Regions from separate parts of the Agarivorans aestuarii genome, predicted to be linked through region 1. Evidence: predicted binding sites of a transcription regulator. Region 1 holds the regulator's gene; each other region holds the start of a gene.

Evidence for each region. The regulator ArgR, encoded in region 1, controls arginine synthesis, uptake and breakdown. The targets are predictions, from matches to a motif close to ANTGAATANNTATTCANT.
Region 2: a site for ArgR is predicted at 1,141-1,158, ahead of argC (N-acetyl-gamma-glutamyl-phosphate reductase). Genes of this name have one in related genera too.
Region 3: a site for ArgR is predicted at 1,278-1,295, ahead of K5609_RS12105 (arginase family protein). Genes of this name have one in related genera too.

The regions. Positions count from the first base shown of each region.
Region 1 is NZ_AP023033.1:827,340-830,621, reverse strand. Features, by position in the region: gene mdh (malate dehydrogenase) at 1-333, opposite strand, end outside; gene K5609_RS03900 (transporter substrate-binding domain-containing protein) at 515-1,222, opposite strand; gene argR (transcriptional regulator ArgR) at 1,412-1,879, shown strand; gene K5609_RS03890 (ABC transporter ATP-binding protein) at 1,903-2,961, opposite strand; gene K5609_RS03885 (ABC transporter permease) at 2,969-3,282, opposite strand, start outside.
Region 2 is NZ_AP023033.1:4,075,741-4,079,022, reverse strand. Features, by position in the region: gene ppc (phosphoenolpyruvate carboxylase) at 1-900, opposite strand, end outside; gene argC (N-acetyl-gamma-glutamyl-phosphate reductase) at 1,315-2,325, shown strand; gene argB (acetylglutamate kinase) at 2,335-3,111, shown strand; gene K5609_RS18905 (ornithine carbamoyltransferase) at 3,121-3,282, shown strand, end outside.
Region 3 is NZ_AP023033.1:2,601,327-2,604,608, reverse strand. Features, by position in the region: gene pfkA (6-phosphofructokinase) at 1-2, shown strand, start outside; gene K5609_RS12115 (DUF547 domain-containing protein) at 65-817, opposite strand; RNA gene ffs (signal recognition particle sRNA small type) at 916-1,012, shown strand; gene K5609_RS12105 (arginase family protein) at 1,365-2,525, shown strand; gene K5609_RS12100 (MFS transporter) at 2,578-3,282, shown strand, end outside.

The DNA of each region.
Region 1 (3,282 bases):
TTTAGGGCAAGTAACAGCTACTTTCTCGATAAGGTTTTTAACAATACCTGCGTTGATGTTGAATAGATCTGAACGATCCATACCAGGCTTACGCGCCACACCTGCAGAAATAAGAACAATGTCGGCACCTTCTAGGGCCGGGCTTGGGTCTTCGCCCGCAAATCCTTTAATGGCCACTTGTGTAGGGATGTGGCTCAAATCTACTGCAACACCTGGTGTTACTGGGGCGATGTCGTAAAGCGAAAGTTCAGAACCAGCGGGTAACTGAGTTTTTAATAGTAATGAAAGGGCTTGGCCAATTCCGCCTGCAGCACCTAATACGGCAACTTTCATCAAACTTCTCCATGCTTTTTTGTAGTTGTAGAGGGGATGTCTATAGAGACAGCTGACAAGATAACGGAATCCGCCTCAAAATACAATTTAGCAACATTTTTAAAGCAAGTTTAAAACAGAAAAAAGCTGCCTCAATCACACTTTAACAATATGGCTTAAGACCTTGGTCTAACAGTGTTTGTCAGTTAAAAAAGGATTGATATATTGTTTGGTAAGTGCCATTATTTTTTAACACTTTAAGCGCATGGTTGATTTGATTCAGCAGGTCTTCGTCTTGCTTGGAAACAGCCATCCCTAAACCACTGGCAGGATAGCTTTTATCAGCTTGAGTAACGAAGTTGGGGTGATTGGCTAACCAATAATGAGCGGCTGCTGCATCCAAAAACACCGCATCTATTTTACTTTGCTCTAAATCGTTTAAAGCTAACTGGTAACTTGGGTAGGCAATCGACAAAATGTCAGGTCGTTGCTCACGCAAAAAGCGCATAAAGCTAGACCCACTTTGTACAGCCACCACAGCGCTATCGGCGATCTCTTGCTTCGAGCCGGTAATATACACCGCCATGTTGTCAAAATAAGCATCACTAAAGTTAACCAACTGTTTGCGCTGCTCGGTGATATCGAGGGCAGAAATGGCTAAGTTGTAATGCCCTGCCGCCACACTGGTGAGCAGGCTATCAAAGGGCTGGTGATAAAACTCGCACTCTCTATTTATTTGTAGGCATATGGCTTTGGCTAGCTCAATGTCAAAACCTACCAGTTGCTTTTGCTCGTCAAAGGCTTCAAAAGGCGGGTAAGAAGCTTCGGTAACAATTCGTAAAGGCTTTTCATCAGCAAGGGCTGAGCCAAAGATTAAAACGGGAAGAAGAATGAAAAGTTTAATCCACATAATCAACTACTCATCGAGTCGGATGGGGCTATCATAATTCAGCTTAGCAAAGGCTCACAACTAATTGTTATTAAATGCAATAATAATTCTGTGTTGGAGTATGCATTTATATGCATAAAACTAGAATAAAGTTGAATTAGAGTAAAAAGTTGGCGACAATGGCAGCGGATTTATAAGCTCGGATCACCGATGAAATATAGCGATAAACAAGAACAGTTAATAAAAGCCTTTAAATCACTGTTAAAAGAGGAACGATTTGGCTCGCAAGCCGAAATAGTGACCGCCCTGCAAGAGCAAGGTTTCGAAAACATTAATCAATCGAAAGTGTCACGCATGCTAAGTAAGTTTGGTGCAGTGCGTACCCGCAACGCAAAAATGGAAATGGTTTACTGCTTACCAGCAGAATTAGGGGTGCCAACCGTTTCTAGCCAACTAAAGATCTTAGTATTAGAAATGGATTTCAATGACGCTCTCATCGTAATCCACACCAGCCCCGGCGCCGCTCAACTAATCGCGCGTTTGTTAGATTCATTAGGTAAGGCAGAAGGTATTCTTGGCACGATTGCAGGAGACGATACCATCTTCATCACCCCTACTCGCCAAGTAGCTATCGCAGATGTCTTTCAATCAGTGAAAGAACTCTTCGAAGTAGGCTAACTAAGCCCTGCCTTTATAACTCCCTAAAGCGAGGCTTTAGGGAAGACAAATGCAGCATCACCATTCACCGACAGCCATACCTTGGTGCCAGCACTCGCCTGCCAATAATCGCGCATTCGCGCATGGATAACACGCTCAGGCATATTGCTTAGTTGTAATCTAAAGTGAGTTTCGTTACCCATAGCGTGCACCGATATCACGCTTGCTTCGATGTACTCTTTGTTTTCTAGCTGATGCACAACGATGTCTTTAGCGCGCACAATTATCTCAGCCCTTTGCTGGTTATCCACACCATTCGCAGAAAAGTGGCCTAAGGGCGTGTGAACTTTATTGTCTTCAACATCCGTTTCGAAACGATTACTTGGCCCAAATAGAGCCGCAACAAAGGCGTTTTTAGGGTTATTGTAAATCTCTTGAGGGCTGGCGTTTTGCACAATTTCACCCTTTTCCATCACCACAATTTTGTCGGCAATAAACATTGCTTCTAATGGGTCATGAGTCACCATTACTGCAGGAGTATTGGTTTTCTTAAGCACATCTAGAGTTTCTTCTCGAACCTGCTGACGAAGATGCTCATCAAGTGCAGAGAAAGGTTCATCTAGCAGCAAAGTGCTAGGCTCTGGCGCTAAAGCACGAAGCAATGCAACACGTTGCTGCTGGCCGCCCGATAAAGTGTGAGGAAAGCGTTCTAACAAACCTTGCATACCCATATTATCTAAGCTTTCTTCAACCCAGCGACGTCGCGTAGCAAGATCTTGTTGTTTACGTAAACCATACTCAATATTTTTACGCACACTCATATGGGGGAACAAGGCATAGTCTTGGAACATCATGCCAATAGCGCGTTGCTCTGGCGCTAAATGAATCGCTTGCTGGGGCGCAGCCACCAAGCTGTCTTGCAAATACAGTTCGCCACTTTGCAGTCGCTCTAATCCAGCGATAAGGCGCAACAGTGTGGTTTTACCGCAGCCCGATGGCCCTAGCAACGCCACAATTTGATTGTCGCTCACTTCAATGCTGACATCTTTTAATGCCTGTTGTTCGCCGTAAAAATGATTAACTTTGCGTAAAACAATACTCATTGCAGGTTTATTGTCCTTGTGGGCGACGTTCAGAAGAACCGATATTTCGACTCATAATAATAACCGGGATAATGCCCGCCAGTAATATAGTTAATGCAGCCAAAGCGCTTTGCTCAAGCTGTTCTAAAGAGGCTAAATCCCAAACTTGGGTTGATAAGGTATCAAAATTAAATGGCCTTAGAATCAGGGTAATAGGCAGCTCTTTCATGGTATCAACAAATACCAATAACATTGCGGTAAGCACGCTTGGCCGAATTAATGGCAAATGAATACGCCAAAGGGTTTTCCCCGATCGGCTGCCAAGAATACGTGAAGCATCAT
Region 2 (3,282 bases), 1.4 Mb from region 1:
GTTAGCATCGCTCATCGAAAGTTCGCTAACTAAGGTTTGGATTTCTTTGAGGTAAAGATCTGCCGCCACCCAGCGGCTTGATAGTAATACTTCTTCGGTTACCTTAGAGGTTACAAATGGGTTGCCGTCGCGGTCACCGCCCATCCATGAAGAAAATACCACTGGCGCAGCATCTAATGCCATACGCATATCAAAATGCTGGCCTAGCTTTTTGTCTAGCTGGCGAACAAAGTCTGGCACGGCTTGCCATAGCGAGTTTTCAATTACCGCAAAACCCCATTTAGCTTCATCTACCGGAGTAGGCCGCTGCTGGCGAATTTCATCGGTGTGCCAAGCTTGGTTAACTAGCTGCTCTAGGCGGCCAAGTAATTGGCTGCGCTCTTGGTCTGGCAAGTCTAACTCTAGCCAATCTAAACAGTTATTAATGCTAACGTGTTTATTGATAAGGGTACGGCGAGTCACCTCTGTTGGGTGGGCAGTAAGAACCAACTCAATATTGAGTTGTGCTACAGCATGGTGGATCTCTGCTTCACTTAAGTTTTCTTGCCTTAGCTTGTTGAAAACTTGGTCGATAGGATCTTGTGCGCAGGTACTGCCTTCGCAGTTACGTGAAATGGTGTGGAATTGCTCGGCGATATTGGCCAAATTTAGGAATTGGCTAAAGGCGCGGGTTACCGGCAATAGCTCATCATCACTTAGGTTACGCAATAGTTCCAATAACTGCTCGCGCGCCTCATCATCATTGTTACGTGAGGCTTTAGCTAGCTGACGTATGGTTTCTACTTTCTCTAGAAACGCTTCTCCCATGTGGCTCTTGATCGTGTTACCAAGTAGTTGTCCGAGTAGACCCACATTTCCTCGTAACGAGGCGTTAATCTCCTGAGGCATATTCTGGCTCATTGTCTTTCCTTCACTGTTTGCGTTTGCTAGCGATTATTGAAATTTTTTTACTAAATCACCCTAGTCCTAGGGCAAAAACATACCTAAGACCGAGCATATAGTCAAAATACCTGTAATTAAATTACAAATAACGCTGTTTCCTTTGCTTAGGATCAAGCGGCTATTTATAGATTGTTACTCATATTTTAATAAGGGCAACTTTGTTTGGCTTACTTTTTAACCTATGCGCGTAAATTTAACAATAAATAAAAATTCATTTTTATTGCATAAAGAATTGCCTGTGGTATTCTCCGTTTATATTAAAGACAGCTAGTTTTTTTTGAGCTGACAAGGGTGACATTTTGTTCATTTGGTCAGTAAAATGCAGCTCAATAAATAACACTATGCCATAAGATTTCAAGGGAACAAGAAACGATGTTAAAGGCAGCGATTGTTGGTGCAAGTGGATACACCGGAGCGGAGTTGGCAGGCTATGTAAGTCGCCATTCAAATTTAGAACTTGCTGGGTTGTATGTTTCAGAGCGAAGTGTAGACGCAGGCAAGGCGCTATCTACTCTGCACGGCAAATTACGCGGTGTGGTTGACGCTCCTGTACAACCGTTAATTGTGGCTGATATCGCCAAAAACTTTGCTGATATTGATATAGTTTTGTTAGCCACTGCACACGAAGTAAGCCATGATTTAGCCGAAGCATTTTTAAATGCAGGTTGTCAGGTCTTCGATTTGTCTGGCGCCTTCCGTGTTCAAAGCGCAGAGTTTTACGAAAAATTCTACGGTTTTACTCACCAATTCCCCGAGTTATTAGAAAAAGCAGTATACGGTTTAGCTGAATGGAATGCCGAGAAAATTAAGCAAACGGATTTAGTTGCTGTAGCGGGTTGTTATCCAACTGCATCATTAACCGCGCTTAAGCCATTAGTAGAAGCTGGGTTGATTGAGCCAAGCAACAAAGCGGTAATTAATGCTACTAGTGGCGTTAGTGGTGCAGGGCGCAAAGCCTCGTTAACTAGCTCATTCTGCGAAGTAAGCTTAGCGCCTTATGGAGTGTTTAATCACCGCCACCAACCAGAAATTGCTGCCCACTTAGGTCACCCAGTGATCTTCACTCCACATTTGGGTAACTTTAAACGCGGTATTTTAGCCACCATTAATGTGGTGCTAAAAGCAGGCACCACTGAAGAGCAAGTAAATGCGGCTTATCAGCAAGCGTATGCAGGCCAAAACATTGTGCGCATATTGGAAGGTGAGTGGCCTTCTATTGCCAAAGTAGAAAACACACCGTTTATTGATGTGGCTTGGCAACAACAAGGTGAAGACTTAATTGTGGTGTCGGCTGAAGATAACCTATTAAAAGGTGCTGCTAGCCAAGCTATCCAGTGTTTGAATATTCGTAATGGCTTTGCCCTTACCGAGTCGCTGGTTTAGGAGCAGGCAATGAAACCATTAGTGATTAAGTTAGGCGGCGCCGTTTTAAATAACAGCCTGGCCTTAGACAATTTATTTGCTGCCTTGCGACAAGTTAAGCAACCTATTGTATTAGTGCATGGCGGTGGCGTAGTTGTAGAAGATGTATTAGCTAAAACCGGCTTTGTATCAGAAAAGTTAGACGGCTTGCGCATAACACCTAAAGAGCAGATTTCTTATGTGGTAGGTGCCTTAGCGGGTACCAGCAATAAGTTGTTGTTAGCGCAAGCGCTAAAAGCAGGTTTGTCGGCTGTGGGCTTGTGTTTAAGTGATGCAGGCTCTTGTAAAGTAAGCCAAATGGATGCACGTTTAGGCCATGTAGGCGAGGCATCTTTAGGCAACCCCGCTTTACTAAATAGCCTTATTGAGCTGGGCCACGTGCCGGTAATGAGCTCAATTGGTATTGGCGAAGACGGCGAACTTTACAATGTGAATGCCGACCAAGCTGCGTTAGCGGTGTGTAAATTGCTGCAGGGCCAATTGGTGTTATTATCCGATGTGGCTGGCGTACTCGACCAAGATAAACAGCTGGTGGCTGAGCTAAATAGCGCACTGGCTGATAAATTGATTGCCGATGGTGTGATTACCGATGGCATGACGGTAAAAGTTAAAGCAGCTTTAGAGGCTGCCGAATTTTTGCAAACACCGGTTTCGCTAGCGTCATGGAAAGATCCTGCGAAACTCGCCAGCTTGTTAGCTGGACAAACATATAAAGGTGAGTCGGTAGGGACTCAAGTTACCGTTTAAGGAAAGATGATGAGTGATTTTAAACACCTGTTAAGCTTGCAGGACCTAACTCAAGAACAAATTTTAGGGCTGCTTGAGCTGGCCGCTAAAATTAAAAAAACACCCGCAGATTATGGGCAAACCCTTGCAGGTAAAAGTGTTGTAACTTTGTTTGAAAAACCATCATTACGT
Region 3 (3,282 bases), 1.8 Mb from region 1:
AAGCACTTAGCAAACTAAAAAAGCCCGCAATAGCGGGCTTTTTTGTATCTTCAATTCACTGTCATTAGCGATAGTCGTTTAACGACCAATCGTAATCTAGGTAAGATATTTTAGCCTTTTTAACTTGCTCAGGGCTTACGCGTAAATCTGCCGCATACTGGCTTAAGTAGTTATTAAGGCCACCTTCAAAGTCACCTTTGTACCATTTGAAGATTGAAGAGAGGTAAAGCCGTTCATTTTCGTCGTCATAATAATTTTTGTTGCTATGTAAAAACTCTCTAAACGCTTGGGTGAGTTGTTGCTCAACGGCTTCGCCAGTAAATGCCACACTCTGCAGAGGAGGACAGCTAATAGCAGCACACACTACCGCGGCATGAATGTGTGGATTATTGTAACCCGGGCGAATTAAATCGTGTTCGATATGATCAAGGCTGACTTTTTCGCCAAACAACATAAAGCGTTTTTTCTTCCAAGGGGATTGAAACAAGTTACCTAAATCGCGAATAGAAGTAATATTAGGGTAGGCGCTAAGAATGTACTGCACGGTATAAGCATTGTAGGCATTAATTAGAAATGCCAGTTGCTCGTTATCAGACCAAATATCAAATTCACTTTGCGTAATGCTTGCCAATTTGTCTGAATAAGCCTGCAATTCTTGTCGATCAAAGTTGGCATAGTCTACGCGACTTTCCTGATTAGCCACCGGCCAATGTACGTATTCTTTTAGCAATCCATCCCACTGCGCGTGATCAAAAGCTTCTGCTAAGGCCAGTGGCGAAGATATTAAACTAAGAAGGATTAAAACTTGAGCAAACAAACGCTTTGCTGGGCTAAAAAGCGCTTTTAGCGTTTGCAAAACAACAAGGCTTAAGCGAGAATAGCCTCGCTTCTTCGGAAGCTCATCTATGGTGGCCCTATTGGTCCTCCCGCATTGATACTCTGTGAACTCGGCCAGGCCCGGAAGGGAGCAACCGCAGCAGACGACTCGAGTGCCGGGATGTGGCTGGTAGGGTTGCCACCCAATCTTATAAGCCGCTAATGTAATAAGATTTCTCAAACTTTTTCCTTCTGAATTTAACTAGTATTTGTTTAGCATAATTTAGCTTTACGGTGTCTATCTATATGCGTAGCTAATTCCTAACTATCTATCTAGACAGAGAATAGCTTAGAAAACTTCCTAGTTTTCTTTCTAATTATTAGTTCATCTCCTTTAATTGCCAACTCGAAGCATTGTTACCTCCTGTCACCGAGTTACTCCAGTAACTTACTTCTTTGTGATTGCCCAAAAATTCACAATGGCTCCGTCAAAACAAACAGCGCTAAGTTAAAGGCTTAGCTGCTGATTTAAACCGGAGACTAAAACAATGACTACATCTACTTTTAAAAAACATCCGCCAATTCCTGCAGAGCGTTTAGCAAAGTACCAAGACTTGTGGCTTAACTCGCAAAGCATTGATGGCATTGACCAAGAAGTAATGGAGCACTTAGTGCGCATTAGTGAGATGGGCGGTGTAGGCCTTGAGGTGGTAGGTAACCTAAACAAAGAATACTTGGGTGCATTTATGGCGCCGTTCTCTCGCGATACTAAAAATGCCGATATTGTGGTGGTGGGTCAGCCTTTAGAAAAAGCGGCGCCTATGAATAGCTCGCATAAATATGGGCCAAAAGCCTTACGTGAATTGTCTAAAAATGCCATGGGTACTATTGAGCCAAGCCCAACGGGTGGCTGGGATATTCCCTTTGATAATGCACGCATTATTGATTACGGGAACATTGATACCTACGGCCAGTTTGATATGAAAGACGAAGTGCAAAAAATTGTTGATGAGTACGAGAAAATTGTACTAGAAGACGATTGCGTAACGTTTACTTGGGGCGGCGACCATACCACCAGCTACGCACCTATTGCGGCTTTGGGAAAAAAGTTTGGCCCATTAAGTTTGATTCACTTTGATGCGCACTATGACTTAGTTACCTTCGCTGATTTTGAATACCCCTACCACTCGGGCAACCAGTTTACTCGTAACTTTGCCGAGGGGAACTTAGATCCCGAGCGCATGATTACTATGGGTATTCGTGGCCGTATGACAGCGCTAGTGGGCGGACACGCTAAAAACTTTGGTGTAGAAACATACAGCTCAGACGATGTGTTTGACTTGGGCACAACCGAGATAGCAGAGCGCATTTTGAAGCGAGTGGGAGACGGCCCCTGTTACTTTAGCTTTGATTTGGATGCACTAGATGCAACCGACAATGCTTCTAACTCAGCCATTGAACCTTTTGGTCTTAAATCGCGCCAAGTATGGGACATCATTCGTTACTTACGTAAACATGGCAACATTAACTTAGTAGGTGCCGATGTGGTGGAATATACCCCACAACACGATATGTCTAAGCGCGATGGTTACATTGCTGCAGGCATTAGCTGGAAACTACTTTGCTGGTTAGCAGACTGCACCGCAAAACGTAATGGTGAAAAACGCAAAACACAATGGCCACAAGCCTTTGGCAAAGCCAGCCTGTAATAAATGGGCGACAGCAATGTCGCCTTTTGCTTTTGTGTTTTAGGAGTACGTTATGAATAAGCCACGTTGGGGTTTAGAGGCTTGGTATACCGCGCACTTATGCTACGGCATTATCCAGTTGGTATTTATCCCTATTCTAATTCCTACTTTTATTCTTGATAAAACCGGCAGCCCAACTCAAGTGGGTATTGCTATGGGTATTTTGGGTTTGTCGGGTTTGCTGGCACCCGTGCTGGGCGGGCTTGCCGATAAATATCGCGCTCACCGCGCTGCGCAGTTAATTGGTTTAGCGGCTATTGCTATTTCTGCCCTAGTGTTTGCGCTATCAGGTGCCAGTTTTATGCTGCATTTGTTGGCGGCTGTGTTTTTAGGTTTGGGTTCCGCTTCCCTTCTGATGATTAACCCGGCGTTTATCGTCTCCGGGGGTTATGAAGCAGAAGAGGAAGCCTCCAAGCTTACTTTGCTCAATCAAGTTGCTATTGTGGGCTCGTTGCTTGCTGGTATTGGTTTAGCTGCATTAACAGAAGCTGGCGTGTCATTTGAGTTACGCTTTGCAGTAATGTTTTTAATTCCCCTGTTGGCGCTGCTAGTAACTGCAGCCACCAACCAACAAGCCGCTGCGCGGATTAAAGTAGAACAAGTAAGTGAGGGAAGCGAAGCCGGTGGAATCATGCAGGTGGTGTTTTCGCGCTTTGGTTTGATTTTGTTAGCGATATTCTTTGTATCTGTTGGGCAGGGCGTTATTACCGGGCAGTTT